3 regions of the Micromonospora sp. NPDC051296 genome follow, and region 2 is predicted to be linked to each of the others. Evidence: riboswitches for the same ligand, from Rfam matches in the RefSeq annotation. Region 2 holds a riboswitch; each other region holds the start of a gene.
The links. A riboswitch is a leader RNA that binds a small molecule or an ion and turns the genes downstream of it on or off. The one in region 2 is predicted to bind cyclic di-AMP.

Region 1 (10,383 bases), on a different contig from region 2:
CCCGGCGGGGGTGGGTGGGTTAGGGGGTGGCGGCGGTGTCGACGGTGGTGAGGAGGGTGGCCAGGTCGAAGTCGCCGTCGTGGCGGGTGTCGTTGACGAAGAGGGTGGGGGTGGCGTTCACCCCGCTGCGGATACCGCCGACGAAGTCGTGTCGGATCCGGTCGGCGTTGCCGTGCCGCCCGATCTCCGCGTCCACCTCCTCGACGGGCAGGCCGAGCTGCTCGACGCCGAGCGTCAGGTGCACCGGGTCCAGCTGGTCCTGGTGCTCGAAGAGCCAGTCGTGCATCTCCCAGTACCGGCCCCGCCGCCCGGCGGCCTCCGCCGCCTCGGCGGCGCGTTCGGCGTACGGGTGGAGGTTGGCGATCGGGAAGTGGCGGTAGACCAGGCGGACCGTGTCGGCCCGTTGGCGCAGCACCTCCCGAAGGTTGGCGTGCGCGAGCCCGCAGAAGGGGCACTGGAAGTCGCCGTACTCGACGATCGTCACCGGCGCGTCCGCCGGGCCCCGGACGTGGTCGCGTTCGGTGACGGGAGTGCGGAGCCGCGCAGTGACCTGCAGTGGCGTGGTCAGCCGATCGGTCATGAGTGCCAGCCTCGTACCCGGCCGGGTGAGGGCGGCTCACCCGGCCCGGGTGGTCAGCGCAGCACCGGGGCCACCGCGATGTGGTTCTGTACCTCGCGGATGCCCGGCGCGGACCAGACGACCCGCTCCACCTCGGCCCGTTCGGGCATCGAGTGCACCAGTCCGCCCAGCAACACCGTGTCACCGTGTACGCGCACCGTGACCTGCTCCGCGGCGGTGGCCCGGTTGCGGGCCAGCGCGTCGACGATCCGCTGGGCCAGTGCCCCGCCGTCCGGGCGGACCGCCGGCCGGACGGTGATCCCGCTGCTGACCCCGCGTACGCCGGTCAGCCCGCCGACCGCCTGCTCGGCGGCGCGGCGCTGGTACTCCCACTCGACCTCGCCGTGCAGGGTGACCCAGCCCTGCGAGACGGTCACGTCGAGTTCCTCGACCGGCACGAACGCGTGCCACTGGAGGGCGTGTTCGACGGCCGTGGCGATCTCCGGGTCGGTGCGCTCGGCGCCGGTGACCAGTCGTACGGCGATGTCGTTGGCGACCGCCCGGACCTGGCCGACCCGGTGGGTGGCTCGCTCCGCCGCCCACTTCTTGGCGTAGCTGTCCACCCGCCCGGTCAGGGACACCACGCCCTCGGAGACGGTCACCCCGATCTCGTGCGGTTGCACCCGGGGTTCCCAGTCGAGTTCGTCGAGCACCGCGCTCTGGATGTCCTGGTCGGTGCGGTTGATCGTCGAGATGTTGGCCATCGGTCGCTCCTCTCTCGGAGGCGGTGCGGACCGGGAGGGCGGCCCGCCGTGGAACGAGCCTGGTGACCGATCGGGTGATCCGGCCTCACCCGGACCGGACGAGGCGATGGGAGCGCTTCCAATCCACTTTCGGAAGGGCTAGGGTGAGCGCATTCCTCGGGTGCGGGAGCCGTCGCGCCGGTAGCCGGAGTCAGGGCAGCTCCGACGGGTGTTCCGCGTACGTCGCCCGCCCCGCGTGGGGCACGGGCGTGTCCCCCGAGAGGAACCGCAGATGCGGAGAAGTTTCGTCGGCGCGGTGGTGTCCGCGCTGGTCGCCGCCGCGGCCGTGGTGGCGGTGCCGCTCACGGCCTCCTCGGCGCCGACCGCGCTGGTCGCCGCCGAGGCGTACACCTGGAAGAACGTCCGGATCGACGGCGGTGGCTTCGTCCCGGGCATCATCTTCAACCCCACCGAGAGAAATCTGATCTACGCCCGGACGGACATCGGCGGCGCGTACCGGTGGGACCAGTCGAGCCAGTCCTGGATCCCGCTGCTGGACTGGGTCGGCGAGAACCGGTGGGGGTGGAACGGCGTGGTCAGCCTCGCCACCGACCCGGTGCAGACCAACCGGGTGTACGCGGCCGTCGGCATGTACACCAACAGCTGGGACCCGAACAACGGGGCCATCCTGCGCTCCACCGACAAGGGCAATACCTGGCAGGCGTTCGAACTGCCGTTCAAGAACGGCGGCAACATGCCCGGCCGGGGCATGGGGGAGCGGCTGGCCGTCGACCCGAACCGCAACAGCGTCGTCTACTACGGCGCCGAGGGCGGCAACGGCCTGTGGCGCAGCACCGACTACGGCGCCACCTGGGCGAAGGTGGCCAACTTCCCCAACGTCGGCAACTACCGCGCGGATCCGAACGACAGCAGCGGCTACCAGAGCCAGAACCAGGGCCTGACCTGGGTCAGCTTCGACAAGTCCACCGGTACGCCGGGCAACCTCACGCAGACCATCTACGTTGGCGTGGCTGACAAGGCCAATCCGGTCTACCCGCAGCACCAACGGCGGCAGCAGTTGGGAGCGGATCCCCGGGCAGCCGACCGGTTACCTCGCCCACAAGGGCGTGGTGGACCACGTCGGTGGTCACCTCTACCTCGCCACCAGCGACACCGGCGGCCCGTACGACGGCGGCAAGGGCGACGTCTGGAAGTTCACCCGGGCCACCGGCACCTGGACGCAGATCAGCCCGGTACCGTCCAGCAGCGGCGACGCCTACTTCGGCTACAGCGGCCTGACCATCGACCGGCAGCGGCCGAACACCCTGATGGTGGCCACCCAGATCTCCTGGTGGCCGGACGCCATCTTCTGGCGCAGCACCGACGGCGGGGCGACGTGGAGCCGGATCTGGGACTGGGGCAGCTACCCCGGACGCACCAAGAAGTACACGATGGACATCAGCTCGGTGCCCTGGCTGACCTTCGGCGCCAACCCCCAGCCGCCCGAGGAGACGCCGAAGCTGGGCTGGATGAACGAGTCGGTCGAGATCGACCCACACGACTCCAACCGCTTCCTGTACGGCACCGGCGCGACCATCTACGGCAGCACCGACCTGACCCGATGGGACACCGGCGGTACGGTCACCATCCGGCCGATGGTCAAGGGGCTGGAGGAGACCGCGGTGCTCGACCTGATCAGCCCGCCGTCCGGCGCGCCGCTGGTCAGCGCGCTCGGTGACATCGGCGGATTCCGGCACACCAACCTCGACGCCGTACCGTCGATGATGTTCACCCAGCCGGTCTTCACCAGCACCACCAGCCTCGACTACGCCGAGGCCAACCCGTCGGTGATGGTCCGGGCCGGCAATTTCACCGACGCCGACCGGCCGAACGACAGCCACGTCGCGTTCTCCACCGACGGCGGGGCGAACTGGTTCCAGGGCACCGAACCCGGCGGGATCAACAACGGCGGCACGGTCGCCGCGGCGGCCAACGGCAGCCGCTTCGTCTGGGCGCCGGGCGACGCCGGCCAGCAGGTCGTCCACTCGGTCGGCTTCGGCAACTCGTGGACCGCCTCGACCGGCATCCCGGCCAACGCGATCGTCGAATCCGACCGGGTCAACCCGAACAAGTTCTACGGCTTCAGCGGCGGCCGGTTCTACCTGAGCACGAACGGCGGGGCCAGCTTCACCGCGTCCGCCGCGACCGGGCTGCCGGCCACCGGCAACGTCCGGTTCAAGGCTCTCCCCGGCAAGGAGGGCGAAGTCTGGCTGGCCGGCCAGGGCGGGCTGTGGCGCTCCACCGACTCCGGAGCCAGCTTCACCAGGTCGACCAACGTCAGCACCGCGGGCAACATCGGCTTCGGCCGGGCCGCCCCCGGGCAGACGTACCCGGCGCTGTACCTGTTCGGCACGGTCGGCGGCCAGCCCGGGGTGTACCGGTCGGACGACGTCGGCGCGAACTGGGTACGCATCAACGACGACCAGCACCAGTACGGCAACGCGGGTGACGCGCTCACCGGCGACCCCCGCGTCTACGGCCGGGTGTATCTGGGCACCAACGGCCGGGGCATCCTGGTCGCCGACCGCGTCGGCGGCACCCCGACGCCGACGCCGACCAGTCCCTCACCGAGCCCCACCAGCCCGACCCCGTCACCCACCTCCCCGTCCCCGACGCCCACCAGCCCGCCCCCGACCAGCCCGCCGCCGTCGCCCACCGGCGGGTGCACGGCCACGTACCAGGTGGTCAACTCCTGGCCCGGCGGTTTCCAGGGCGACGTGGTGGTGCGCAACTCGGGCACCGCGCCGATCAGCGGTTGGACGGTCGGCTGGACGTTCCCGAGCGGCCAGCAGATCACGCAGATCTGGGGCGGCACCCACACCCAGACCGGTGCGACCGTCTCGGTCCGGGACGCGGGTTACAACGGCACTCTCGCCCCCGGTGCCACCGGCACCGCCGGCTTCCTCGCCAGCACCACCGGTGCCAACAGTCCACCCACCACCATCACCTGCACCACCCGCTGACCGTCCACACCGCGGCCAGCACAGCGGGCCCCGTCCGACCGGTACGGTCGGGCGGGGCCCGTCGCTCGGTACCGCGTCAGCGGTCGGTCTCGGCGGGAGAGTCGGGGCGTTCCACGTCGACGAAGTCGATGTCCTCGACGGCCCGGTCGTGACTGCCGGCGGCCCGCGCGGCGGTGCCGGCGGCCCAGCCGATCGCGGCACCGACGAGGGCCGCGCCGACCAGCAACGTCCAGGGCAACGCGGGGCGGCGCCCGGCGAGCGCGTCGAAGGCCCGGGTGGCCCGGTGGCGGGCCTCATCGGCGGCCGAGCCCACCAGATCCCCGGCCCCGTCGGCGAGGCCGGCAGAGGTGTGGCGGGCCGAACGGGCGGTGTCGCGGATGCTGTCCCCCGCGGTGTTGACCGCCGAGACGAGGTGCTGCCACGCCTGGTCCGCGATCCGCTCCGGCTTGCTGCGGCGCTCCAGCAGGTTGGTTCCGATCATGGTGCTTCCCTCCTCGACGGTGCCGAGGCCGGTGCCCACATCAGACCTCGGCGGTTTGCCCGGCGTGCGGCGGTTCGCCATCGGAGGCTGTGCCCCGCCGGATGCCGCCGCAAACCCGGCAGAGTCCTCTCGTGGTTGCCGGTCGCCGTGATGCTTTGCACACCTGGCCACCCCTGGCCGGCCGAGTGCAGGTCGGGGGCGGTTTCCGGCAGGCACGCCGAGGTGCCGGATATCGGACGGGCTGGCGCTGGCCCGCTACCCTGGTTCGTCGGCAAGGGCGATGAGCTAACGTCGAGTGGTAGAACCTGAAAAGTCCGGATATGGGGGACTTGACGTGCCCCTGTCCGCGAATTGCTCATCCCGAGGGGTGGCGACCGAGGCCGTCGGAGGAATACTCTCGGTCGCGGCCCGCGTACTGATGAGGCGCCCGTCAGACGGGCGAGTGGAGGTGCTCGCGTGAGCCTGTCGATCCTGCAGACGGTTCGGCCCGGTGGTGTCATCGAGATCGCCCCGCGGGGCGAGATCGACGTCGACACCGCGTACGAGGTGAAAGAGGCCATTGCCGAAGTGCTGGCCAAGGGGCGTCCGGCCCGGATCGAGCTCAACATGCGGCTGGTCACCTTCATCGACTCGGTGGGCATCAGCGCGATGGTCGCCGGCTTCCAGACCGCCGAGGTCAGCGGTGTGAAACTGGTCGTCACGGAGCCGAGCCGGTTCGTCCACCGGCAGCTCTGGGTGACCGGCCTGCTCGGCCTCTTCGGCGCGCCCGAGCCCTATTACGCCGGTGCCGCCGCGACCCCCGAAGTGCTTCCCGGCGCCTGACCGCCACCGTCCCGGCACCACGGCGCCCGGTGCCACGGCGCGTGGCACCGGGCGGACGGGTCCGCGCGTCGCGGGTAGGGCAGACGAACGGCGCCGGGCGGACCGCCCGCTACGGCGGCCCACCCGGCGTCGACGTGGATCAGTACACCGACAGGTGGACGTGGTTGGTGTGGTCGCTGGACGGGTCGCCGCGCCCGCCGCTGTACGCCCGCCACCCGCTGCTGGGCAGCCAGATCTGCTTGTACCAGATCACGTAGAGCACGGCGAGCCGGTCGGAGTTGTTCACGAAGTACGTCGCCAGGTTGTTGCCGTACGTCCGGTCGCCGCCCGTGGCGACCCCGCCGAAGCCGCCCTTCTGGGCCGCGAAGTCACAGGCCCGACCCTTCGGGTGCTCACCCGAGCCGCCGGACCGGTAGCAGGAGACGTACCGGGTGAAGCCGGCCGCCTTGGCCTGGTTCAGCGCGTGCAGCGTACGCGGGGTGATGCAGCCGTTGGCCGGGGTGGGGTCGTTGACGCTGCACGACTCCGCCGGCCACGAGCCGTCCGAGTTGCGGGGCGCGGGCTTGGCCGTGGGGCTTCCGCCGGTACGCGCCGGAGCGCGGTTGGCCCGCTCCGCCGCCTGAGCCCGCTCGGCCGCCTCGGCCCGCTCGTTGGCCACGGTCAACGCCCGCTCGGCCTGCTCCTTGCGCTTGGCCATCACGGCCACCTGCTTGCGCTGCTCCTGAATCTCGCCGTCGAGCGCCTGCTTCGTTCGGCTGATCTCGTCCCGGGTGGCCTGGAGGTCGCGCAGCGCCCGCTCCTCGTTGGCGGCCACCGCGTCCAAAGCCGCCGCCCGGTCCATGAAGCCCGCCGGGGAACCGCTGTTGAGCAGCGCCGACGCGGCGCCGAGCCGCCCGCTGCGATACGCCTGCGCGGCGATCTGGGCGACCTTGGTGCTGCGCTCGGTGAGTTGGCTCTCGGTCGCCTTGAGCTGGTCGGCCAGCTGGCGCTGGCGCTTGACCGAGCGATCGAGCGCGGCCTTGGCGTCGAGGTAGCCCTTGCTGGCCGCCTCCAACTGGGCGCGCAGCGCCGGGGTGCCGCCCTCGTCGCCCACATCGTCGGGAGGCGCCGCGCGCAGCCCCTGCGGCGCGGCTGCGGCGGGTGTGAACGGGGCGAGCGCGACGCCCAGGGCGACGGCGAGCGCCGCGGCGATCAGGGCCGCCATCCGGGCGGCCGGTCTCACGGTTGCCACTGCTGGCATGCACATGTCCTTCCGTCAGCCGCCGACCGGGTTAGCTGACGGGTTCGGGACGGAAGATCCCTACCGCGGACGCGGATGCACCCCAGGAACATGGTTCCCCGGTTCGCCCTGGCGGGCGATTAGGCGGCGGCCGCCGCCGGCACCGGTGGGTGCCGCCTGGCGGGGGCCGGGTCAGAGCCTACCGGTGCTGGTGGGGACGGTGCAGCCGATGTGACTCCTGGTATTTGTTTCACTACCACTCGACCGCCCCGCAGGCCTCAGGGTTCGCTCCCGGCTCGATCTGCAACGTGGCGTGTTCGATGTGGAAGTCCTCGTTCAGCGCCGCCTGGGCCGCCGCCAACACCGCGCCCACCTCGGCGCCGGGTGCCATGGCCAGGTGGGCCGAGGCCACCTCCATGCCGGAGGTGAGCGTCCAGACGTGCAGGTCGTGGACGCCGGCCACGCCGGGCACCGCGGCCAGCCGGTCGTGCACCGCGGTGACCTGGAGGTGCTCCGGGGCGGCCTGCACCAGGATCCGTACCGCGGCCCGGCCGAGGCGCCAGGTGCGCGGCAGGATGAACGTGCCGATCGCGACCGCGACCAGCGGATCCGCCCACCACCACTCGGTCACCGCGATCAGCAGCGCCGCCCCGATCACGCCCAGTGAGCCGAGCAGGTCCGCCAGCACCTCCAGGTACGCCCCGCGCAGGTTGATGCTCTCCCGTGCCCCGGACCGCAGCAGCGTGAACGCCGCCAGGTTGGCGAGCAGGCCGAGTACCGCCACCACCAGCACCGGCCCGGCGAGCACCTCGGGCGGGTTGCCGAACCGGCGTACCGCCTCGACCAGCACGTAGACCGCGACGCCGGAGAGCAGCACGGCGTTGGCCAGCGCGGCGAGCACCTCCAGGCGGTAGAGCCCGAAGGTGCGCTGCGGGTCGGTGCCGGCCCGGCGGGTGGCGGCGACGGCGGCCAGGGCCATCCCGATGCCGAGCACGTCGGTGAACATGTGCCCGGCGTCCGAGAGCAGGGCCAGCGAGCCGGTCCGCAGGGCGGTACCCGCCTCGATCAGCATCAGGACGCTGAGCAGGGCGAACGCCGCCAACAACCGGCCGGAGTGGCGGTGCGCGGCGTTCGACACCGCGGCGTGGTGGTGGTCATGACCCGCGCCCACGCAGACACTTTCCGTCGTCCACCGGACCGGGGCCGGATCTATGCCAACATCGCTATGTATGCAATCGTCGGTCCACCCGCTCAAGCCGGGTCGGCCCGCCGCGCCGGGTCAGCCGGTCGGGTCGACCGTGGTCAGCCGCTGGGTGGCCCGGGACAGCGCGACATAGAGAGTCCGTACGCCGGCACCGGGCTCCGCACGGATCTCCCCCGGGGCGACCAGCACCACCCCGTCGTACTCCATGCCCTTGGCCTCCAGGCTGGTCACCACCTGGAGTCGCTCCCCGCCGAGCCCGCCGAGCCAGGCCGCGACCTCGTCCCGGCGCGGCACCGGGGTGATCACGCCGACCGTGCCCTCGACCTCGCCGAGCAGGGCGCTCGCGGCCGTCACCAGGCTGGTCTCCAACTCCGCCGCGGGCACCGCCAGTTGGACCGGGTCGACCCCGGTGGACCGGACCGCGGTGGGCAGTGCGAGATCCGGGTACGCCCGACGGATCTCGGCCGCCGCCACCGCGAAGATCTCGGCCGAGTTGCGGTAGTTGGTGGTGAGCGTGAAGCGGTGCCGGCGGCGCTGGCCCAGTGCCTGGTCCCGGGCCCGGGACAGCTCCTGCGGATCGCCCGTCCACGCGGTCTGCGCCGGATCACCCACCACCGTCCAGGACGCCAGCCGCCCGCGCCGGCCGATCATCCGCCACTGCATCGGCGAGACGTCCTGCGACTCGTCGACCACCACGTGGGCGTAGTCCCGGTAGTCCTCGGGGCGCTCGCGGGCCGCCTGCCGGGCGGCCCGCTGCCGGTCGGCGAAGGTGCTCAGCTCGCGGACCCCGCCGGCCAGCTGGAACGGGTCCCGCTTCCGGCGGGCGGGTCGCATCGGCTTGCCGAGCAGCGCGTCCAGCTCGTCGAGCAGCGCGACGTCGGCGACGCTCGGCCCCTCGTCGGCCAACCCCCGGTACGCCTGCCCCAGCAGCCGGATCTCGGCGTTGGAGAGGATGCCGGCGGCGTACCGGCGCAGCCGCTCGGGACCGGCCAGCCAGCCGAGCACGTGTCGGGGATGCAACCGGGGCCACCAGACCTTGAGGAAGTCCCGGAAGTCCGTGCGGTCGATCAGCTCGTCCTCGAAGGCACGCTGCTCGGGCAGCCCGGAGATGCCCAGCCGGCGGGCCTGCGACCAGAGTGCGGCGAGCACCCCGTCGAAGCCGGCCCGGCGTACCTCGTTGCGCCGGGCGCCCCGGGGCAGCGCCCGGTCCCGGATCGCGTCCAGTTCGGCCCGTTCCAGCCGCAGCAACTGCCCCCGGTAGAGCAGGCGCAGCTCGGCCGGGGAGTCGGGCACCGCGTCCCGGGCCGCCCGCTCCAGCACCCGGCGCATCCGCAGCGAACCCTTGACCGCCGCCACCTCGGGCGGGTCGGTGCGGCGGGCCACCAGCCCGGGAAAGAGGGTGCCCAGCGAGTGCAGGGTGGCGGTGTTCTCACCCAGCGACGGCAGCACCGAGGCGATGTACTCGACGAAGACCGAGGACGGACCGACCACCAGGATGCCGCCGCCCGCGTACCGGCTGCGATCGGCGTAGAGCAGGTACGCGGCGCGGTGCAGGGCGACCGCCGTCTTGCCGGTGCCCGGACCGCCGGAGACGATCGTGACACCGGAACCGGGGGAGCGGATCGCGTCGTCCTGTTCGCGCTGGATGGTCGACACGATGTCGCGCATGCCCCGCCCGGTGGCCCGGGACAGGGTGGCCAGCAGCGCCCCGTCGCCCACCACCGGCATGTCCGGCGGCGCGGCGTCCGGGTCGAGCAGGTCGTCCTCGATCCGGGTGACCCGCTCCCCGCTGGACTGGATCGTCCGGCGCCGCACCACGCCGAGCGGCTCGGCGGGGGTGGCCCGGTAGAACGCGGCGGCGGCCGGGGCCCGCCAGTCCACCACCAGAGTGGTGGCGTCCTCGTCGCGGATGCCGAGCCGCCCGACGTACAGCACCTGCCCGTCGTGCAGGTCGAGCCGGCCGAAGACCAGCCCCTCGTACTCGGCGTCGAGCAGGTGACGTCGCTGCGCGGCGTGGAAGACCATCGCGTCGCGCTCGACCAGCGCGCCGAAGTTGCCGACCCGGGCCAGCCGGTAGCCGTCCCGTTCCGCGCGCACCGCGGATCGGCGCAGCTCGGCGAGGCGTGCGTACACCCGGTCGAGATGCCGTTGCTCGGCGGCGATCTCCTGATCCAGGGTGCTCTGATCCACCGCTCGCTTCTCCTCGTGACGCCGCCCGGCCAACCGCACGAGATTACGCCCCGCGTCGAAGATGCAAGGAAGGGCACCTTGTTAACGCCTGCGGTAGAGCAGGGGCCCCTTCTTAACGGCGCGCCCGCCGGGCGGCGGTGCG
Region 2 (10,383 bases):
CGGTACTTCACGGCGTTCATGTCGGGCCTGCTGTCGGAGTTCTATCGCTACCTGGGTCGGGACCGGATCGACTTCGCCGCTGACGGCGTCGGATACCACCAACTCGTACTGCACCTGACGGACGCCGAACTGGGCCAGTTCGCCGCATCTCTCAACACGCTGATCGGCCCACTACTGCGCAACGAGCCGGGCAACGGGCGGGTGCCCCGACTGCTGGCGACCATCCTGTTGCCGACGGACCAGCCGGCAGCAACGGGCGACAACCCGGAACCACCAGGGCCCACGGGGGGCTCCGGTTCGACCGAAGGGGGATGACTGATGGCATCGGTCACGGTTATCGGCGATCTGATCGACATTCGGCTCGCCGGATGGGAGCGGCTCTGGATCGGACGGGAGCGGCTGGCGCTGCCCGTCACAGCGGTGCGGCACGCCGTCCAGGTCGACGACCCGGTCCGCCTGGCGCGCGGCGCTCGGCGCGGATTCGTGGTGTCCGGCGTCGTCAAGATCGGCATCTGGGGTTTGTACGGCGGTCCTCGGCAACTCGTGGTAGCCCGCCGCGGTGAGCCGGGGCTGCATCTCGTCCTGGAGCGGGCGCTCGCGGGTGGTGAGTTCGACGAAGTCGTGCTTTCCAGCCCGGCCGCGCCCGGCCTCGTGGACGCGATCGCACGCGCGAAAGCGGCCGGCCGATGAGTGGCGACCGCCTCGCGATCGAGGTCTCCCACCTCACCAAGCAGTACGGCGAAGTCACCGCCGTACGCGATCTGACCTTCACCGTCGAGCCCGGGGTGGTCACCGGGTTTCTCGGCCCGAACGGCGCCGGCAAGACGACCACCCTGCGCATGCTGACCGGCCTGGTCGCGCCCACCACCGGCACCGCGACGATCGGCGGCCGGCCGTACCGCCGGTTGGCGCGGCCGTCGAGCACCGTCGGCGCGGTGTTCGACGCGAGCGCCTTCCACCCCGGCCATACCGCCCGCGACCACCTGCGCGTCTACGCCGCGATGGGCGGCTACCCGGACAGCCGGGTCACCGACCTGCTCGACCTGCTCGGCCTCGCGGAGGTCGCCGGCCGGCACACCCGCGGATTCTCCACCGGCATGCGGCAGCGGCTCAACCTCGCCACCGCACTGCTCGGCGACCCCCGGGTGCTCCTGCTAGACGAGCCGAGCAACGGCCTCGACCCGGAAGGCATGGCCTGGCTGCGCGGCTTCCTGCGCCAACTGGCTGACGAAGGGCGTACCGTCCTGATCTCCAGCCATGTGCTCAGCGAGATCCAGCAGCTCGTGGACGACGTGGTGGTGATCCGGCGGGGCGAACTGGTCGCCGCCGGCCCCTGGTCGCAGCTCGCCGGACCGCCGGCCGTGCTGGTCAGCACGCCCGATGCCGACCGGCTGGCCGCAGCCCTCGCGGCCACCCCCGCGGGCGACGCCCTGCACGTCGAGACCGTCGGCACCGGCCGGCTGCGGGTACGCGGGCTGGACGCGCCGAGCGTCGCCGATCTCGCTGCCGCACACCAGCTGCGGATACACGAACTGGTCATCGAGAACACCAGCCTCGAACAGCTCTTCCTCCACCTGACCACGGACAGGGCGACCATCGTATGAACCTCTTGATCAAGGCGGAGTTCCGCAGGCTGTTCGCCACCCGGATGTGGGCCGGGCTGTTGGTCGCCGCCGCACTGCTCGGCGGCGGCATGATGGGCGCGATGGCGCTGGTCGGGCCGGAGAACTTCGACCCGCCCATGCCCGGACTGGACACCGAGACCGGTATCCGCTCGATGCTCGGCATTCTCGGCTACACCGCGTTCGTACCGGCCGCCGTCGGCACCGTCGCCGTCACCTCCGAGTACCGGCACCGCACCGCCGCTGTCACCTTCCTGTTCGTGCCACGCCGCTGGCAGGTACTGGCGGCAAAGCTCGTCACGTACGGCGTCGCCGGCCTGGCGTACGGGCTCGTCCTCGCCGGCACCGCCGCCGGGGCCCTCTTCGCCGTCGCCGCCCTCCGGGGCGTCTCGCTCGGCCTGCCGGCCGGCACGTTGGTCGCGCTGCTCGCCCGCATCGGCATCGCCATGCTCGTGTACCTGCTCATCGGCGTCGGCATGGGCGCGCTGATCCGAAACCAGGTCGCGGCGCTGAGCGTGGTGATCGGTTACCTGTACCTGGGCGAGACGCTGCTCATGATGATCCCCGGCGTGAACCTGCTCTACCCGGTGCTGCCCGGCGGGGCCACCGCCTCGCTCACCGACTTCACCTACCTCGCAGACGCCATGTCCGAACAACTCGGCAGTACCGCCGTCCAACTCCTACCACCGGCCGCCGGCGCGCTGCTGCTCGCGGCATATGCGCTGACCGCATCCGCCCTCGCCGTCATCATTCCCATGCGCCGCGACATCACCTGACCACCACGGCACCACGCGCACCGGACAGCCCACAGGTATCCACGCCGTGACACGCGACGGCTAGGGCGGCGTGGGACCGGCCAGTCGGGGTACCCGGGCGGGCGAGGGACGTACCCGGGAGGGTGAGATGGACGTTCGCAGCAGTGCGGTGACGATCCCGGCGGGAAACGCTGACCTGCCGGCTGACCTTCTGGTGCCGGCCGAACCGGTCGGGGTGGTGCTGTTCGCGCACGGCAGCGGCAGTTCCCGGCACAGCCCCCGCAACGTGGCCGTCGCGCACGCGCTGAACGAGGGCGGGCTCGGCACCGTGCTGGTCGACCTGCTCACGCCCGACGAGGACGAGGTGGACGCGGTAACCGCGGAGCTGCGCTTCGACATCGGGCTGCTGGCCGGCCGGCTGGCCGGAATCGTCGACTGGCTGGCCGCCGAGCGGCCCGTCGGCGGGGCCCCGATCGGTCTGTTCGGTGCCAGTACGGGTGCCGCCGCCGCCCTGGTCGCCGCGGCGCAACGGCCGGACCTGGTGCACGCGGTGGTGTCCCGGGGTGGCCGCCCCGACCTCGCCGGTGCCGCCCTCGGGCAGGTGCGCGCCCCCACCCTGCTGCTGGTCGGTGACCTCGACGAGCAGGTCATCGCCCTCAACCAGCAGGCGTTGGGTCAGCTGACGGCACCGGCCGAGCTGCGGCTGATCCCCGGTGCGACCCATCTCTTCGAGGAACCCGGCACCCTGGAGCAGGTCGCCGAGGCGGCGGCCGGCTGGTTCCACGACCATCTGCACCCACAGCCCGCCCGGGCCTGAGTCGCCGACGGGCCGGCCGGCCCGAGGTGCCGCAGGTCGGTATCAGTACGCGGCGACCGGCGCCCGGCCGACGACCGCGGTGGGAATCTCCCGGGTCTGCTCGACGCCACCGAGCGCGGTCAGCGGCAGCACCGAATCGGCCCCCTCGGCCGCCGGCAGGAGCGCGGAGACCGCCTCCTCCCGCAGGCTGCGCGCCGCCGCCGCGGCGAGTTCCGCACTCCGCCAGGCGTCCTGCTCCCGCTTCCGCGCCGCCCGCTGGCGGGCGAAGAGGTGGTCGCGTACCGCCCGGCGCAGCATCAACTCCTGCTCGACCGGGTGCAGCCGGGGATCCCAGCCCCGGTGCGCGAAGACATCGCTGAGCTGTTCGACCGACAGCTCCCGCCGCCAGTACGCGTCCAGGGCCGCCCGATGCAGCCAGCGCTCGCGGTCGGCGTACTCGGCGGGGGTGTGTGGGGTCTGCGGCAGCGGCATGCCGGTGGCACCCGACAACCGACGGACATCCGCCTCCGCCGCTTCGTACGCCTGCCAGGACTGCTCGGCCTCGTCCTGCGTGGCGAGCCATTCGTCGCGTCGGCGATGCGCCGTCGCCTCGGCCCGGCCGGCGGCTACCGCCACCTCCTCGGCCCAGCGGTCCTGGTCCCGCTGTTCCTCGGTGTGCTCTGACCGGCTGGGCAGCGCGGCCTCGCGGATCCGGGCGCCCGCGTCGAAGCGGAGGAGTCGGGGGCGCAGCAGCAGACCGGCGACGGCGAGCGTCACCACGCCCAGCAGGCTCAGCCAGATCGCGGCGGCCCGGGGCACGTCGAGCAGGACGGGGGAGAGTGCGGTTCGCATCATCAACACCTCGCGGTCGGATGAGGGTCGTCGACTGTGGTGGACGGGAATCGGCGTGGGGTGGATGGGGCTCGCCCAGGTAAACGCTCGGCCGGACGGCTGAGCGATGGGTCAACCGCGAACGCGGCGCACGGGCCCGTCTGGGCCGGTGCGGTGACCCCGGTGGGCCTCGGCCCGCCCTCGGTCAGGCGCCGGGCGGGCCGCGCCGGGTCGGTTCGCCGTGGCCGGCTGCGGGGCGCGGGGCGGCGACGTGGTGCGCCAGGACGGCGGCGGCCGGACCGGACACGGCGTCAATGTGCTGGGCCGGCGGCCCAGCCTGAGCGAGCGCCTGCACCTGCCGGGCCGGTAGCCCGTCGGCCGCCCGAACGGCCTCGACGGCCGGCTGCGCCACGATCGTCGCGGCGATCGACCGGGTGCCGAGATCGGCGGCGACCTGCCGGGCCGGAAGCTCGGCGGCGAAGGGCCGGGCGGCGGGTTCGGCGGCGATCGGCCGGCTGCCGAGATCGGCGGCGGGCCGGTCCGGTAGACCGGAGGCGGCGGCACCGCCGAGGCCGGCGGCGAGCGCCAGGGTCGCCAGCGCCAGGCGGGTCAGCTCCCGCAGTGCGCGCAGCGTCGCCGGCCACATCGGACGGGCGAACGCGACGGAGGGCACGCGTCCAACCTATCCCCGTGGTCGGATGATCGCACCGCGACGACGGTACGCGGATCGTGAAGCGCGCCACCCCGTCCGCTGTGGACGAGCGTTCGCTAGTGCTCTGCGGGGCCGCCCACCGGCTCCTTGGTGAACAGGGCCAGCAGGTCACCGACCTGACGGTCGGCTTCCGCCGGGTGGCGGAACCGGCCAGCCGGGTTGAGGGTGTACTCGTTTCGCCGGCCGACCCGGGTGCGGTGCAGATAGCCGCCCGCCTCCAGGTCGGCGACGATGGCCTGGGCGGCCCGTTCGGTCACGCCCACCTCGCTGGCCACGTCGCGCAGTCGGGCGGTGGGGTTGCGGGCGATGGCGAGCAGCACATGCGCGTGGTTTGTGAGGAACGTCCAGTTCCGGGTGCTTTCCCGCTCGCCTGTGGTCGCCATGTTCGCCATCGTATGACCTGCCCTTCGGGTTCTCCGGGCCGCGCCGGCGCATTTGCGCGCCCGCCCGCTCGTATGCAAGCGTCGAGGGATACATGAAATGCATATCACGCATAGCTTGACGCATCTTGTGCTGCGTGTGACGGTGATGGCAGCCCGCGACCAGCGTCGGCCGGGATGACCAGGCATTCCACCGAGAAACGAGGTGAAGCCGGATGAGTCGATCCGGACCGCCCGGCGCGCAGCCAGGGCCGGAACGCGAGTACCTCACCGCGGATCTTCCCGGCGCCCCGCAGCGGGCGCTCGCCGAGCTGACCGCCGGCAACCGGAGATTCGTCACCGGCGTGCTCCGGCACCCGCACCAGGACGCCGGACGCCGGGCCGCCGTCGCGGCGGAACAGCACCCGTTCGCGGTGATCGTGGGCTGCTCCGACTCCCGGCTGGCCGCCGAGATCATCTTCGATCGTGGGCTGGGTGACCTCTTCGTTGTCCGCACCGCCGGGCACACCGTCGGGCCCGAGGTGCTGGGCAGCGTGGAATACGCGGTGGCCGTGCTGCGTACGCCGTTGGTGGTGGTGCTCGGGCACGATTCGTGCGGCGCCGTGCAGGCCGCCCGCGACGCGGTGGCCACCGGTACCCGGCCGCCGGGTCACCTGCGTGCCGTGGTGGACGCCGTGGTGCCCAGCCTGCGCCGGGCGCAGGACGCGGGGGTGGACGAGTTGGACCGGATCGTGGACATCCACATCGCGCAGACCGTCGAGGCGATGCTGGCCTCCTCCGAGGCGCTCGCCGCCGAGGTGGCGGCCGGGCGGTGCGCGGTGGTGGGCATGTCGTACCGGCTGGCCGCCGGTGAGGTGCGGGCGGTGGCCGCGGAACCGGCCGAGCTGGCCGGCGCGGTGGCGCCCGCCGCCTGACGGACGCCGCCGCTGCGGTCACCGCGCCGGCCCGCACCGTCGGCGACACCCTCGGCATCACCTCCGAAACGGCGAGGGCCGTCCCGCCGGGTGGCGGAACGGCCCTCGGTGCGTCGCCCGGTGGCGCTCAGAGCAATGACACGTGCACGTGGTCGGTGTGGTTCGACGGGCCGCTGTAGGAACTCCAGCCCGTCGCCGGGAACCAGATCTGCCGGTTCCAGATCACGTAGTAGACGCCCAGCCGATCGGCGTTGCGGACCAGGAAGGCCGCCAGGTTGTTGCCGTAGATCCGCATGTCGTTGTTGTACCAGGGGCGGAAGCCGCTGTTCTGCAACGACCAGTCACAGGCCCGGCCCTTGGGGTGCTCCCACTTGTCGCCCGGTCGGTAACAGCCGACGAACCGGTTGAAGCCGGCCCGCTTGACCTCCTTGTACATGTGCAAGGTGCGCGGCGTGATGCAGCCCGACGTGGTCGGGTCGTTCTGGTTGCACGACTCGGACTTCCAGCCGCCGTCCGCCGCCCGGTTCGGCCCGACGCGGGCGACCGGGGAGGTGGCCGACACCAGGCCGCCGGTGAGGCCGGTGCCGCCGACCAGCCGGAGCGATTTCTCCGCGTCGCTCTTCTTGCGGGCCATGTCGTTGGTCAGCTTCTGCTGCTCGCGCACCTCGGCGTCGAGCGCCAGCTTGGCCTGCTGGGCGCGGTGCCTGACCGCGTTGACCTCGCCGAGCTTCTTGTCGTTGAACAGGTTCAGCTCGTCCAGCGCGGAGGCGCGGTCGATGAACGAGTCGGGGGCGTTGCTCTGCAACAGCAGGGCGATCGCGCCGACCCGGCCGCTGCGGTACGACTGCGTCGCGATCTCGGCCACCTGTGGGGAGAGCGCGTCCAGGTCGGCCTGGGCGCGGCCGACCTCCACGGCGAGTTCGAGCTGCCGCTTCTTGGACTTCTCCAGCTTGTTCTTGGCCTTGGAGTAGTCCCGGTTGGTCGCCTCGATCAACTCGTTGAGCATCGGCGGATCGTCGTCATGCCCCGCGGGCTTGGGGGGCGTCGGCGCGGCCATTGCCGGCAGAGGACCGGCGAATACGGCGAACGCGGCGAACACGGCCACCACGGGTGTCAACCAGCGGCGTAGGGGTGCCGTCACTGTCTTCCCTTCCATCGACCGCCGACCGGGTTAGCTGACGGGTTCGGGACGGAAGTGGCCCCTACCGCTGTCGCGGATTCACCCCACGTACCTGGGTCCCCGGCTCGCCTGACGGCGATTGGGCGGCGGCACCGCAGGCGCCGCTGCGCGCCTTCGGCGGTGACCGGCAGTGAGGTTACCCGACAGTCGATGTGGCCCTCTACGCCCTGAACCCGACTAGATGTGTCATTTCGTAATCGCGGTGGGTGACCAGCGACACCCATGCCGGCCGCATCGGCCGCGGCGGTCACGCTGAGGAGTGTCACCATGTGGTGTCCGTGCTCCTGTCTGGTTCGGGCCACCCCGACGGGGCGGCGGGGGACGTGTTGCCGGTACGCGGTGAACTGAGCGCGCGGAGCGCCTCGGCCCGGTCCGTCGCCGGCCGGGGAGCCCTGGAGGTGCGGTCGCCGGTGGTGGCGGTCTGCCCGTCGCCGTCGGGTGTGCGGCGCTCGTCACCGTCGGGCCTCGGGCGTCGACCGGCGGTGGTCACCATCACGGCCAGGGCGGTGGTCAGCGGTACGGCGGCGATCAGCCCGAGCGTGGCCACCACGCTGCGGACGATCTCCTGGGCAAGGAACTCGCTGGTCACGATCTGCCCCAGCGCGCGGGAGTCGGCGGTGAGCAGGAGCAGCAGTGGCAGCGACGCACCGGCGTACGCCAGGACGATGGTGTTGACCACCGAGGCGATGTGCGCCCGGCCGACCCGGGTCGCCGAGCGGTACAGCTCCCGGCGGGAGAAGTTCGGGTTGGCGTGGCTCAGCTCGGTGACGGCGGCGGCCTGGGTGACCGTGACGTCGTCAAGCACACCCAGCGACCCGATGATGATGCCGGCCAGCAGCAGGCCGTGCAGGTCGACGTCGGCCCGGAACATGAAGAGCGTGGTGGCGTCCTCGCTGCCGAAGCCGGTCAGATGGGTGGCCGACGTCGCGGCCAGGCCGAGCAGCCCGGTGATCACCAGGGCGCCGAGCGTGCCCAACACCGCCACCGAGGTCTGCGCGGACACGCCGTGTGTCAGATACAGCACCACGAACATGATCAACGCCGAGCCGACGATGGCCATCACCAACGGCGGCTGGCCGGCGCTGATGCCGGGCAGCACGAAGGTGAGCAGGATGGCGAAGCTGGCCGCCAGGCCGGCCAGGGCGGCCAGTCCGCGCAGCCGCCCGAAGGCGACGATGGCGGCGGCGAACAGCACCGCGAGCCATATCAGCGACATGCCCCGCTGGTGCTCGGCGATGTTGTAGGTGCTGATCGACGGATCCTCGGGGTCGATCAGCGGGACCAGGATGATGTCGTCACCGGCGCTGACCCGGGGCGCTCCGGGCCCGGCCGGGATCGGCGTCTGCACCTCCTGGCCCGCGTCCGGGCCGTCCTGCACCCGTACGGTGACCGTGCCGCACGGCCCCTCGGCCGTCGTCGGGGTGCCCTCCGGCACCACCGGGTTGGGCGGGCAGGCTTCGGTCACCACCCGGGTGACCGTGCCGTGGTAGCGGGGCGCCTCGTCGGCGGCCTCGGGGCGCGGCGCGTCCCGGGGCCAGAGCACGATGGCGGCGACCAGGGTGACGAGGATGAGGGGGACCACCGTCACGATGAGGATCCGCCGCACCCCGGGCGGGGCGGGCGGAGCGGAACGGGTGTGGTCGGCGCCCATTCAATGTCTCCCAACGATTCCACGGCGAAGTACGTGTCGGCGGGCGAGTCGGTTCAGCGCCGCCGTACGGCGGTCGCGATCGACAGTGCGGGTCGACTGAACGTGGCGGGGTGACTGCGCACCGTGAGCCCTGGGTCGACTCTCGATGGCCGCCGGAGAGCGGCGGGGCCATACGCCCGACGGCGGGTGCGGGCCGGGAGGCACGGATTTCGGCTGGCCATCGTTTGCGAATCGTAGCCAGCCCGACATCAAAACGCAGTTCGCGAGCGTGTGTCGGCGGTTCGCGACACCTCCGGCGTCAGCCGCGCTTCATCAGGCGGCCGACGGCGGCCATCATCTCGGTGGCCATCTCGTCGGCGCGGCCTTCCGCGGCACCTTCATGCATGCAGTGCCGGGCGTGCCCGTCGAGCAGCCCGAGGGCGACCTTGTCCAGCGCGGCCTGGATGGCGGAGATCTGGGTGAGCACGTCGATGCAGTAGCGATCGTCGTCGACCATCTTCTCGATGCCGCGTACCTGACCCTCGACGCGGCGCAGCCGGGCGAGCAGCTGGTCCTTGCTGGCGGTGTAGCCGCGGATCGGCGCAGGTGTGGTCATGTCACGAGAATAACCTACCCCCAGGGGGTATGGTACGGTCAGCCAAGGGATACCCCCGGCGGGTATTTCGAAGCGTGCTCGGCCCCCGGGCGGGGCGTGGAGAGGAGAGTTCTATGGTCACCACGACTTACCAGGTGCAGGGCATGACCTGCGGGCACTGCGTCAGTGCGGTCAGCGCCGAGGTCGGTGCGATCCCGGGTGTCAACGAGGTCCAGGTCGACCTGGCCGCCGGCCGGGTCACCGTCAACAGCGACCAGCCGTTGGACGACGCCGCGGTGCGTGCGGCCGTCGACGAAGCCGGATACGAGCTGGCCGGCGCCTGACGGCGACGGGCGGGGAAACCGAGGTGCCACGATGAACACAGCGACGAAGCTGAGCGGCTTCGCGCTCGGTCTCGCGGCGGTGTTCGGGACGGCGTACGGGGTCGGTCAGGTGACCGGTCCCGTCGCCCCGGTCGTCGCCACCGGCCACGACCCGGACAGTCACAGCGACAACGGCTCCGCCGCGCCCGAGCACGAACCCGCGCCAGGACACGACGACGGAGCGGCCGGGCACGGCAACGCCTCCGGGCAGGACGACGGGGCGGCCGGGCATCTGCCCGGTGGACTGCTCGTCTCCGACCGCGGCTACACCCTGCTACCGGTCCAGGCGCCCGAGGGCGAGTTCGCCTTCCGGATCATCGGGCCCGACGGCGACCCGGTGACCAGGTACGACGTGGCCCACGACAAGCGGATGCACCTAATCGTGGCCCGGCGCGACCTCTCCGGCTTCCGGCACGTGCACCCGGAGCTGGCCGCCGACGGCAGCTGGCGGGTCGCCTCGCCGCTGGGCGGTCCCGGCGTGTGGCGGGCGTTCGCCGACTTCACCCCGACCGGCGCCGAGCCACTGACGCTCGGCGTCGACGTGACCGTCCCCGGCGACCTGACCGAGCGACCGCTGCCCGCCCC
Region 3 (10,383 bases), on a different contig from region 2:
GGGAACGGGCCTGCCCGGCTGGTGGGGCGCGATCGCGGTGATCGGCTTCCTGCTGCTCACCCTGGCGCTGGCCGCGCTGCTGCACCGGTACGTGGAGCAGCCGATGATGCGCCGGCTGGCACCGCGCCGAACGGCAGCGGGCGGGCCGCCGCGGGCCATCGCACCGGATGGCTCACCGCCGGCCGTGACGTCGAGCGGGCCGCCGCCGAACGCGGTGCCCCGGCCGAGGGCCCCGCAGCATGACACGAGCCCGGCGACGTACGCCGAGAATGGTTCGGGCGTCCATCGCGGACGGTGAGCCAGGCCGGCGGTGACCTGCGGGACGAGTCGCGCCGACCGGCGGTGAGTCCCCGTGCGACACGCCCGGTGACGGTGCGGGCCGGTGGTCGTGGCGGTAGCGTGGCGTGGTGCCTCCCGTCGCGTCCGCCCGTCCTCTGTGGTGGCTGGCGCGCTGGGCCGCCCGGCTGCTGACCGGTTTCGCGGTCGCCGCCGCGTTCACGATCGGGGCCTGGGCGATGCCCGCTCAGGCCGCCCCCGCCGGGCAGTCCACCGCAGTGCTTGCCCCCGCCGGGCAGTTCACCACGGGGGCGCCCGTCCACCCGCCGGCTGGTGCGGTGGTGCCGCCGGCACCCAGCGGGTGGGAGTTGGCCGCCGCGAGCGGGTTGGTCGACGCCGTGGCACCGAGCGGGGTCGACCTTGGGGACCGCGCCGACCTGGGCGGTGTGCCTGGCACGCTGCCGACGGTGCCCGCCCGGCCGCAACTGCCCGCCGCCGGAGCCGTCGCCGCTGCGGTCGGGTCCGCTCCCGCCGCGGCCGTCCAGGGCGCCGACACCGCTCGCGCTCCGCCCCGCGCCTGAGTCCACCGCCCGTTGCCCGGCGGTACCGGACGCCCGCCCCACGGTCGTCCCGGTCCGCCACCGTCGCGCCGCCCACGCCGGCTGGACGCCCGCACCGGGCCGCTGCGACCGGGCCCTGTCACGGGCGCCGTCCCATCCGATGCACCTTTCACCGCCCGACCGGGTCCGTGGCCTCGCCACCAGGCGACCCGGCGTCGGCGCGGCCACCGTCACCGCACCACCTGCCATGAGGAACCGCCATGGAGAGCGTTGTCTACCAGTTCCTGATCGAGGTACCCCGGGCCGCCGCCATCTGGTCGGTCCTGCTCGTGCTTGCGCTGGGCGTACTCACCGCCCTGGTCGCCCGACCCGAGCCGGCCCGGCGGGACAATGAACCCACCGGCCAGGTCGAGGACCCCGTCGCGACCGCCGCGGCCGACCTGCGCCGCTACGCCGGTGAGGTGGCGGTGGCGGCGACCGGCGCCGCGCAGAACGCCCGACGGCGGCGCGACGCGTGGCGCGCCGCCCAGGCTGAACTCGACCGCGCCTGGGCCGGGTACGACGAGGCGGAGTCCGCGGCCCGGCGGCTCACGAGCGGTGCCGCGCTGCCCACCCCCCGTACGCCCCGCACCCCCGCCGAGTACGCCGCCCGGGAGCGTTGGCTGCACCACGCCGCGATGGCCGCGCACTGGCGCGGGGACCTGTCGGCCCGGCAGCTCAGCGACGTGCTCGCCCGCCGGGCGGGCTGGGACCCCCGGCGGCACCCGGCCGAGCAGGAGATCGTACTCGCCCGGGTGGTACGCGACGGTCGCCTGGCCGTCTATCGGGCGGCTGCCGAGCGCGAGCGCGACGCGTGGCGGGCGGCCGAGCTTGCCGCCGAGGCGGCCCGTGCCCTCTCCGCCGAGGCGTACGCCGCCGGCGAGCGGCTCCGGCCGAACCGGCTGCCGGCGCCCCACCGGGTGGGTGTAGGCCGCCCGGCCGTACGCCTGCGCTGGCGGCCGGCCCGGGTGGGCTGATCGGCCGCACGGGGCCCGATGATTCCGTGAGCCCGGTCACGTCCCGTGGAGAAACGGTCACTGGGCGCAGTCGGGTCGATCGCTGCCGCAATGTCCGCGCCATTGCCGGCGGACGGTCCGGTTGTTGCCCCCAGGCGCCCGTTTCACCCGGAATCCCATTGAGCGACGACACTTGACGAATACCCGAAAATAACCGAGCTGGATCATGTTTAAGCAGCTCAGGGAGGGTTGGCACGGGCATGACCGACCAGTAGTGTCGGCCCGTCCGGTGCGGTAACCGATCGCAAAAGGCGACGCCGCATCGACCCGCTCAATCGCGAGTTATCGCGAACCGGGGACCCACTGCACCACTGGGGTGAATCCGCGAGCCTCGGCCCGCGGTAGGGCGATCTTCCCGCCCGAATCCGTCAGCTAACCCGGTCGGCGGTGTTGGAAGGAGTTCCAACCTCGTGCAGCACTCTGCTATCCCCCCGTTGTTCCCCCGCCTCCACGGCACTGCGGTGCCCGCGCTCGCCGGCCCGGTGGCCGCGAGCTGATCCGGCCCACCGCCGCCGCCCGGTGTCCCGGGCGCATCCCGTTGAACGGCCCATCCGCGTACTCGGGTGGTCGTCGGTACCCGTGCCGACCTGACCGCCGGAGCCGGTGCGCCGCTCACCCCTGAGCCCCGTGGAGGATTCCGTGAAGCACACCGTCAAGCGTCAGCTCCGCCGGCTGGCCACCGAACGTCCGTACCAGGTCGTCGCCGCATCGGCCGCCGCGCTCGTACTCGCGACCGGCGGCGGTGCCCTGCTCGCCAGCGCCGAGGACGGCCCGGCCACCGCGCACACCCCGACCGCCGTCGCCGAGCTGCGAAGCGACACCGCCGCATCCCGCGGCGACGCCCGGGTCGTGGCGGACCCGTCGACCGCCGCGCCGAGCAGCGCCGCCCCGGCCAGCGAGGCGGCACCGGCCAGCGCCGCCGCGTCGCCGTCCCCGCAGGCCAGCTCGGCCGCGCCGGACCCGGACGTGACCAGCAAGAAGGCGACACCGAAGCCGCCGGCGTCGAAGGTCCTCGACTACGACTACCAGGCCCAGACGACCGGCTACTACTGCGGCCCGGCCGCCGTGCGGAACGCGCTCAGCGCCGCCGGCATCGACCGCGACCAGGACACCCTGGCCACCCAGCTCGGCACCACGTACGCCGGCACCAACTCGGCCGAGGACACCACCCGCGTACTCAACGCCACGGTCAAGGACGGCCCGTACGAGACCACCATGATCCGTGGCGGCTCGGCCACCCCGGCCCAGATGGACCAGCTCCAGACCGACGTCGTGGCGGCCGTCAGTGACGGACGGGCCGTCGTGGTGAACGTCGCCGGCAGCGCCACCGACACCGACGGCGGCTGGCACTCCTTCCCCGGCGGTCACTACATCGCCGTGGTGGGCTACGAGGACGAGGGCCGGCAGGTGAAGATCGCCGACTCGGCCGACCCGTCGTACTACTCCTACTGGATGAGCGCCATCGACCTGGCCAACTGGGCAGCCACCCGCGGCTACTCCTCCTGACCGGCAGCTCCTCCTGATCGAAACGACGAGGGCGCCCGGACCGCACGGTCCGGGCGCCCTCGCCGTCCCGCGTCGGCACCCGGGACACACGTCAGCGACGGGCGGGATCCCGGAGCATCACCCGGTGTCGTGTGCCGGTCGCCGGTCTCGCCGCCGCCTCCGGGCACTGGCAGACTGCGCGCATGGCCGACGAATCAGGTGACCGGGCCGGCCGGTCTGTCCTGCTGCTCCTGCACGGGATGGGCGTCACCGGCGACGTGTGGCTGCCCTGGGCGCCGCTGCTCGAACAGCGGTGGCCCGGGCGGTGGCTGGCCCCGGATCTGGCCGGCCACGGCGCTTCGCCCCCGCTGCCGGAATACTCGTTCACCGGTCTCGCCGACCGGGTCGCCGGGAGCCTGGGCGCCGGTGACCGGGTGGTGGTGCTGGGCCACTCGCTCGGCGGGGTGGTCGGCTTGGCGCTGGCCGCCGCGAGCCGGGGTGTGGTGGTCGACGCGGTGGTCGGGCTCGGCATCAAGGCGGTCTGGTCCCCGGAGGAACTGGCCCGCGCCGCTGACCTCGCGGCCCGCCCGGTCACCTGGTTCGTCACCCGGGACGAGGCGGCCCGACGGTACCTGCGCGTCGCCGGCCTGGCCGGGCTCCTCGCCCCCGACCAACCCGCGGTCGACGCCGGGCTGCGACAGGTGGACGGCCGGTGGCGGCTGGCGATGGACCCGGTCGCGTTCGCTGTCGGCGAGCCCGACCTGACCGCCCTGCTGGCCGCGATCGACGTACCGGTCGTGCTGGCCCGTGGCGAGCACGACCCGATGGTCTCCGACGCCCAGCTCAAGGAGTACGGCGTACCCGTGGCCACTCTGCCCGGGCTCGGTCACAACGCCCACGTGGAGGATCCGGCGGCCGTGCTGGCCCTGCTCGACCCCTGGCGCTGACCCGCCGGCGTCGCGACCCTCGCAGGTGCGACGTGTTCGTCGGCGTCCGTCAGTCGGCGAAGGTCAGACCGTGCTCGGCCAGCGCGGCGGCCAGGATGTCGACCGCCCTCGGCCCGACCCCGTGCATGGCCAACAGGTCGCGGCGGCGGTGCGTGGCCACCTGGGCCAGCGTCGTGACGCCGGCCTCCATCAGGGCGCTGTTGGCCGGTCGCCCGATCGGTGGCAGGTCACCGATCCGCGCCGGTACGTCGCGGGTACTCACGCCGTCAGGGTAGCCGGGGCGCCATGCCGGCGCACCCGTCCGGGCTCGTCGTTCAGGTGGCGGAGGAGAGCGGCGTACCGGTCGCGAAGCGGGGCGTCGGCGGGGTCCAGGCCGGGTCCAGCTCGCGGCGGGCGGCGGCCAGGAATGCCTCGGCGTACGACTCGGCGGGGAAGTCGCCCAGGTAGCGCCGCCGGGTCGCCCAGCGGGCCTCGGCGAGCGGGTCGGTGTCGAGCAACCGGGTCAGCACGTCGTCCAGGTCGGCCATGTCCCGGCGCAGCACGTAGCCGGACGCGGCGAGGGGGAACCGTTCGGTGAACCGGTCGCCGTCGGCACCCATGTCGGTCACCGCGTACGGCTTGCCCGAGTACAGCCAGTCGGAGACCACCCCGGAGACGTCGGAGACCAGCGCGTCCGCCCGGTTCACGGACTCGGCCAGGGTCAGCCGGCTCGCCGCGGCGCCGAACAGGTGCTGCCGGCCGGTGCGGGCCCGGTCGGCGGCGAGCAACTCGTGCAACCGCCCCAGCTGCCGGGCCGAGGCCGGGTTCTGCGAGGTGTAGGGGTGGGCCCGCAGGATCACCGTGGCGCCCCGGTCGAGCAGCCGCCGCAGCAGCGTCCCGGCCACCGGCAGCGAGCAGTAGTCGGTGTCGGCGTGGTGCCCGGTCCAGGTGGGGGTGTAGAGCACCGTCGGGTTCGCCAGCCCGCGCGCCGGCTGGCTGCGTACCTCGATCGCCTCGACCTGCGGGCGGCCGACCACCACGAACTTCTCGGCCGGGATCTCCACCCCGGCCCGGGCGTACCGGTCGATGGCCGCCTCGCCGGCGACGAAGATCCGGTCGAAGAGCGCCGAGACCGGGTTGGCGCTGGGGGACTTGTCGCTGTCGCCGTGGTGCAACTGCACATGGGTGAGCTGCGTGAAGCGGATGCAGTGGCTGTTCTTCGCGCCGTGGTTGACGTAGAACGCCACCCGCAGGCTCGGCACCAGCACCTCGTCCATGTTCCGCAGGGTGGGGCAGTAGAGCACGGGGGCGGTGGTGGCCGCCGCGATGGCGGGCAGGGACTCCGGCTCCCGCACCATCACCACGAACGGCCGGCCGATCCGTTCGAGGTACGGCAGCCACATGGTGACCTGGTACTCCGATCCGGGCGGGGCGGAGAAGTGCAGCACGAACTCGGGCTGGTGCCGGCGGAGCGCCCGGGTGACCGCCGACCCGCCGGCGGCCGGCCGGAACCGTCGCCGGGCCAGGTCGAGGGCGACCGCACCGGCGGCTGCGCCCACCAGCAGGCTCGCCACCAGGGCGACGGCGGCGGGCAGGCCCGCCAGGGCGGCCAGGGCCAGCACGGCGAGCAGCCCCGCCACGGCGTCGGAGAGGCGGGCGGCGACCCGCGGCACCCAGGTGCGTACCGGCAGGTTCGCGGCGCGGATCTCCCGGTTCCCGGCCTCTCGCAGCGGGCCCGTGAGCAGCACCATGCCCAGCAGCACCAGGGCGGTGGCGGCCAGGGCCGGGTCGAAGCCGGCGTCGAGCTGCCGGGCGTAGCCGACCAGGACCCCGGCCGCGATCAGCGTGGTCTCCGCGGCGCTGTCGGCACCCGGGCGTACCCGCCGCTCCCAGACCGTGGCGGCGAGCGCGGCCATCGCCAGGCCGAGCCCCCAGGTGGTCGCGCCGGTGAGCGCGACCACGAGGAACGCCAGGACCGCCCCACCGGTGGCCAGGCCCCGGGCGGCCAATTTCCTGACCAGGTCACCACGCATCTCGGTGTCGCCTTCGAGGTTGACTCGCGGTTGTCGTCGGCCGGTCAGCCGACGGTGGTGGTGCTCGCTGAACGGTCGGTCTGGGTGGGCACCGTGGCGGCCGGCGTCTCGCCGGGGGGCCGGCGTACGTCGATCACCTGGCCGGTGAGATCCGAGATCAGCACGTCCAGTGATGCCTGGGCGACGGTCTCGGCAGCGAGCAGGGTGTGCTCGGGCTCCGTGCCGAACGCCTTGGTCCGCATGGGGGTGGCGGTCCGTTCCGGGTTGATGATGTTCACCCGTACGCCGAGCTCGGCCCACTCGTCCGACAGCGCCTGGGTGAGGTTGACCAGGGCGGCCTTGGTGGCCGAGTAGAGCGCGTAGTCCGCCCGGCCCCGGGTGTACGAGCTGGAAGTGTAGAGCAGCAGCTGGCCCTTGGTGTGCTGGAGGTAGGGCAGGGCCTGCCGGGCTACGGTCACCGGGCCGACGAAGTTGACCTGGAGCACCCGGTCGATGGTCTCCTCGTCCATCTCGGTCAGCGCGCCCTTCTCCAGGATCCCGGCGGTGACCACGACATGGTCGATCCGGCCGGTGGCGTCGAAGGCGGTCTTCAGCGCGGCCTCGACGTCCTCGGGCCGCTCCACGTGGGTGCCGGTGCTGGAGCGGCTGAACGGGAAGACCTGGGCGCCGTGGCGGCGGGCCAGATCGGTCAGGTCGTGGCCGATTCCGTAGCTGCCGCCGAAGACGACGATCGTGCGGCCGGTGACCTCCTCGCTGTAGGCGCGGTGGTCGGTGAGCCGGGGCACCTGGGCAGCGGCCAGCTGGAACAGCTTGTCCGCCAGGTGCACGTCGACTGGGTGGGTGACCTTGATGTTCTCGTCCGAGCCGTCGATCACCTTGATCGGGGTGCCGGGCAGGTAGCGCAGCACCACGCCGCAGTCGTCGGTGGCGGCGAAGTTCGGGTCGCCCTCGGCCCGCCGGTACGCCTCGCGGATGGTGCCGGAGCGGAAGGCCTGTGGGGTCTGGCCGCGGCGCAGCGTGGCGCGCACCGGGATGTCGGTGATGCACTCGTTCTCGTCGACCTGGATGATCGTGTCGGCCGACGCGATGGCCACGTCGACCGCCGAGTACGTCCACAGGGCGTTCACGCACTCCCGGACGATCCGGCCGCTGAGCAGGGGCCGCACCGCGTCGTGGAAGAGGATGTTGCAGTCCTCGTCGCCCACCGCGTCCAGGGCGATGCGGGTGGTGGCGTTGCGGGTGTCACCGCCCTCGATCACCTTGGTGACCTTGCGGAAGCCGGCCTTGCTGACAATCTGCTGCGCCTCGGTGACGTGACCGGCGGCCATCAGCACGATGATCTCGTCGATCTCCGGCGCGCCCTCGAAGACGGCCAGCGTGTGCTCGATGATCGGCTTGCCGGCGATCTTCAGCAGCTGCTTGGGGATGCCGAGGCCGAGCCGGGTGCCGGTGCCGCCGGCCAGCACCACGGCCACCGTCCGCGAGGGCCGCCACGGTGCCGGGTGTTCCGGTGTGGTGCCCGGGTCGGTGGTCTGGTCCTGCGTCATTGCCGGTCCTCGCTCTCGGGATGCATGGGTCAGCGGTGCGTGAACGGAAGGTTCCGCCAACACGGCGGCGGGATGAACCTTAACGCGCGAACCGCGTCGCCCCAACGTGGCAACGCGGTCCGCGCGGCGCCGCAGGGCACCGTACGTTCACCCGAATTCTACTTGGCGTTCGTGAATGCCTCGTAGGCCCGTAGCACCTCTGCGGTCGGCCCATCCATCCGGATTACGCCTGACTCCAGCCAGATTGTCCGTTCGCACGTGTCCCGTACGGAGGAGAGCTGGTGGCTCACCAGGAACACCGTGCCGGCGTCCTCCCGCAGCTCCCGCACCCGCTGCTCGCTGCGCTTGCGGAACGCCTTGTCGCCGGTGGCAAGAGCCTCGTCGATCAGCAGCACGTCGTGTTGCTTGGCCGCGGCGATGGAGAAGCGCAGCCGGGCCGACATGCCGGACGAGTACGTGCGCATCGGTAGCGAGGCGAAGTCGCCGCGCTGGTTGATCCCGGAGAACTCGATGATCTCCGGGAGCTTGCGCTGCACCTCGGCCGGGGACATGCCCATGGCCAGGCAGCCGAGCGTGACGTTGCGCTCACCTGGCAGGTCGTTGAGCAGGGCGGCGTTCACCCCGAGCAGCGACGGCTGGCCCTGCGTGTAGACCGCGCCCCGCTCCACCGGCAGCAGCCCGGCGATGGCGCGCAGCAGGGTCGACTTGCCGGAGCCGTTGGTGCCGATCAGCCCGATCGCCTCGCCGCGGTACGCGGTGAAGCTGACGCCGCGGACCGCGTGCACCTCCCGGACGTTCGGCGCGGACGTGCGGGTCACCATCCGTTTGAACGCGGCCACCGGGCTGGTGTTGCCGGCGGCGCCCTTGTGCACCCGGTAGACGACGTGTGCGTCGTCCACCACCACGGTCGGGATCCGCTCCTGGACCCGGGGCAGGGTCACCGTCACGTCGTTTGACATTGCGAGATGATCAACCACGGCCGTACTCCTGTTCGCCGCGCCAGAAGTAGAGGTAGCCCCCGAGGCCCATCACGACCGCCCAGCCCACCGCGACCAGCCAGGTCAGCGGCAGGGAGTCGTTGAGCAGCGGCGCGTTCTCGAGCAGGGCGACCCGGGCCAGCTCGATGTAGACCAGCATGGGGTTGAACTGCACCAGGGCGGTGGCCCAGCCCGGCAGGTTCTCGGAGAACAGTTTGACGCTGTAGAGCACCCCGGAGCCGTACATCCAGGCCCGCAGGATGAAGGGCATGACCTGCTTCAGGTCGGTGGCCTTGGCGCCCAGCCGGGCCACCGTCATGGTCAGCCCGGCGTTGAAGACCGTCTGGAGCAGCACCGCCGGCACCAGCATCAGCCACATCAGGGTGATCGGTTCTCCGGTGACCAGCACGATGCCGACCAGCACCGCCAGCGAGCCGAGCAACTGCTGGAACTGGGTGACGGTGATGGCCAGCGGCAGGCAGGCCCGGGGGAAGTGCAACGCCCGGATCAGCCCGAGGTTGCCGCTGATCGCCTGGGTGCCCTGCTGAACCGTGGTCTGGGTGAAGTTGAAGATGAACAGGCCGGTGGTGAGGTACGCGATGAAGTTGTCCATCCCCCGGCTCTGTTCGAGCACCAGCCCGAAGATCAGGTAGTAGACCGCCGCGTTGGTCAGCGGGGTGAGCACCTGCCAGAGTTGTCCGAGCCGGGCGTTGCTGAACGAGGCAGTCAGCTTGGCGTTGGCGTACGCGGCGATGAAGTGCCGATACTTCCAGAGTTGGCTGCTGTAGCGGCGCAGCGAGGGCCGCTGGCCGGCCACCCGCAGCCCGTGCCGGGCGGCCAGCTGGGCTGAGGGGAGGCCGGCGTCGGGGTCGGCCAGCGCGGTGTTGGCCATGGGGATGGGCGCTCCGATCTGTCGTGCTGGCGGATTGTTTCGCGACGATGGAATCTAGCGTGGCCGTGCGTGGAGCGCCGCCTCGCCGCTGGGTGGACAGTAGTCCGAAACACGTCGGGACGCAACCGTAGCGTCGTTGCGGTACATTGTCCTGTGTGACAGCCGAGAAGAGTCCGAGGTGACGACCGAGAAGAGGCGCGCACCCGCCGGTGCGGCGGTGCTCCGTGGGGAGATCACCACGGCCATCCGCCGCGCCCTCATGCAGGAACTCGCCGCGGTCGGCTACGGCCGGCTCTCCATCGAGGCGGTGGCCCGCCGGGCCGGGGTCAGCAAGACCGCGATCTACCGGAGGTGGAGTTCGAAGCTCGACCTGGTCCTGGAGGTGGTCGCCACCGCGGCCGGGGGGCGCCTGCCCGCGCTGGACACCGGCAGCCTGCGCGGCGACCTCGCGCTGCTGTTCCAGGTGGTCGCGCACGCGCTGCGGCATCCGCTGGCCTCGCAGATCATTCCCGACCTGCTGGCCGAGGCCGCCCGTAACCCGACCATCGCCGAGACCCTCCAACGCGTGCTGAGAGCCCGGCAGCAGGAGGTCGCCGGCCGGCTGATCAGCCGGGCGGTGCAGCGCGGCGAAC

Region 1: it holds a riboswitch for cyclic di-AMP, as region 2 does, so the genes downstream of both, AB0M52_RS00790 (hypothetical protein) here and AB0M52_RS07235 (hypothetical protein) in region 2, are expected to answer to the same signal.
Region 3: it holds a riboswitch for cyclic di-AMP, as region 2 does, so the genes downstream of both, AB0M52_RS19480 (C39 family peptidase) here and AB0M52_RS07235 (hypothetical protein) in region 2, are expected to answer to the same signal.

The regions. Positions count from the first base shown of each region.
Region 1 is NZ_JBFBAO010000003.1:44,799-55,181, reverse strand. It holds gene AB0M52_RS00820 (DsbA family protein) at 20-568, opposite strand; gene AB0M52_RS00815 (BON domain-containing protein) at 634-1,323, opposite strand; gene AB0M52_RS00810 (hypothetical protein) at 1,789-1,989, opposite strand; gene AB0M52_RS00805 (cellulose-binding domain-containing protein) at 2,325-4,325, shown strand; gene AB0M52_RS00800 (hypothetical protein) at 4,402-4,806, opposite strand; gene AB0M52_RS00795 (STAS domain-containing protein) at 5,263-5,628, shown strand; gene AB0M52_RS00790 (hypothetical protein) at 5,768-6,868, opposite strand; cyclic di-AMP (ydaO/yuaA leader) riboswitch at 6,873-7,004, opposite strand; gene AB0M52_RS00785 (cation diffusion facilitator family transporter) at 7,101-8,018, opposite strand; gene AB0M52_RS00780 (AAA family ATPase) at 8,127-10,241, opposite strand; gene AB0M52_RS00775 (alpha/beta hydrolase) at 10,354-10,383, opposite strand, start outside.
Region 2 is NZ_JBFBAO010000041.1:1,134-11,516, reverse strand. It holds gene AB0M52_RS07280 (helix-turn-helix domain-containing protein) at 1-315, shown strand, start outside; gene AB0M52_RS07275 (hypothetical protein) at 319-690, shown strand; gene AB0M52_RS07270 (ATP-binding cassette domain-containing protein) at 687-1,604, shown strand; gene AB0M52_RS07265 (ABC transporter permease) at 1,601-2,398, shown strand; gene AB0M52_RS07260 (alpha/beta fold hydrolase) at 2,526-3,194, shown strand; gene AB0M52_RS07255 (hypothetical protein) at 3,237-4,025, opposite strand; gene AB0M52_RS07250 (hypothetical protein) at 4,210-4,677, opposite strand; gene AB0M52_RS07245 (MarR family winged helix-turn-helix transcriptional regulator) at 4,773-5,108, opposite strand; gene AB0M52_RS07240 (carbonic anhydrase) at 5,312-6,010, shown strand; gene AB0M52_RS07235 (hypothetical protein) at 6,138-7,151, opposite strand; cyclic di-AMP (ydaO/yuaA leader) riboswitch at 7,155-7,286, opposite strand; gene AB0M52_RS07230 (YibE/F family protein) at 7,453-8,841, opposite strand; gene AB0M52_RS07225 (metal-sensitive transcriptional regulator) at 9,140-9,436, opposite strand; gene AB0M52_RS07220 (copper ion binding protein) at 9,550-9,759, shown strand; gene AB0M52_RS07215 (hypothetical protein) at 9,791-10,383, shown strand, end outside.
Region 3 is NZ_JBFBAO010000181.1:2,905-13,287, reverse strand. It holds partial or broken gene AB0M52_RS19495 (acyltransferase) at 1-298, shown strand, start outside; gene AB0M52_RS19490 (hypothetical protein) at 408-857, shown strand; gene AB0M52_RS19485 (hypothetical protein) at 1,097-1,852, shown strand; cyclic di-AMP (ydaO/yuaA leader) riboswitch at 2,150-2,293, shown strand; gene AB0M52_RS19480 (C39 family peptidase) at 2,519-3,397, shown strand; gene AB0M52_RS19475 (alpha/beta hydrolase) at 3,580-4,323, shown strand; gene AB0M52_RS19470 (DNA-binding protein) at 4,373-4,585, opposite strand; gene AB0M52_RS19465 (CDP-glycerol glycerophosphotransferase family protein) at 4,638-6,335, opposite strand; gene AB0M52_RS19460 (bifunctional cytidylyltransferase/SDR family oxidoreductase) at 6,380-7,882, opposite strand; gene AB0M52_RS19455 (ABC transporter ATP-binding protein) at 8,041-8,841, opposite strand; gene AB0M52_RS19450 (ABC transporter permease) at 8,852-9,751, opposite strand; gene AB0M52_RS19445 (TetR/AcrR family transcriptional regulator) at 9,969-10,383, shown strand, end outside.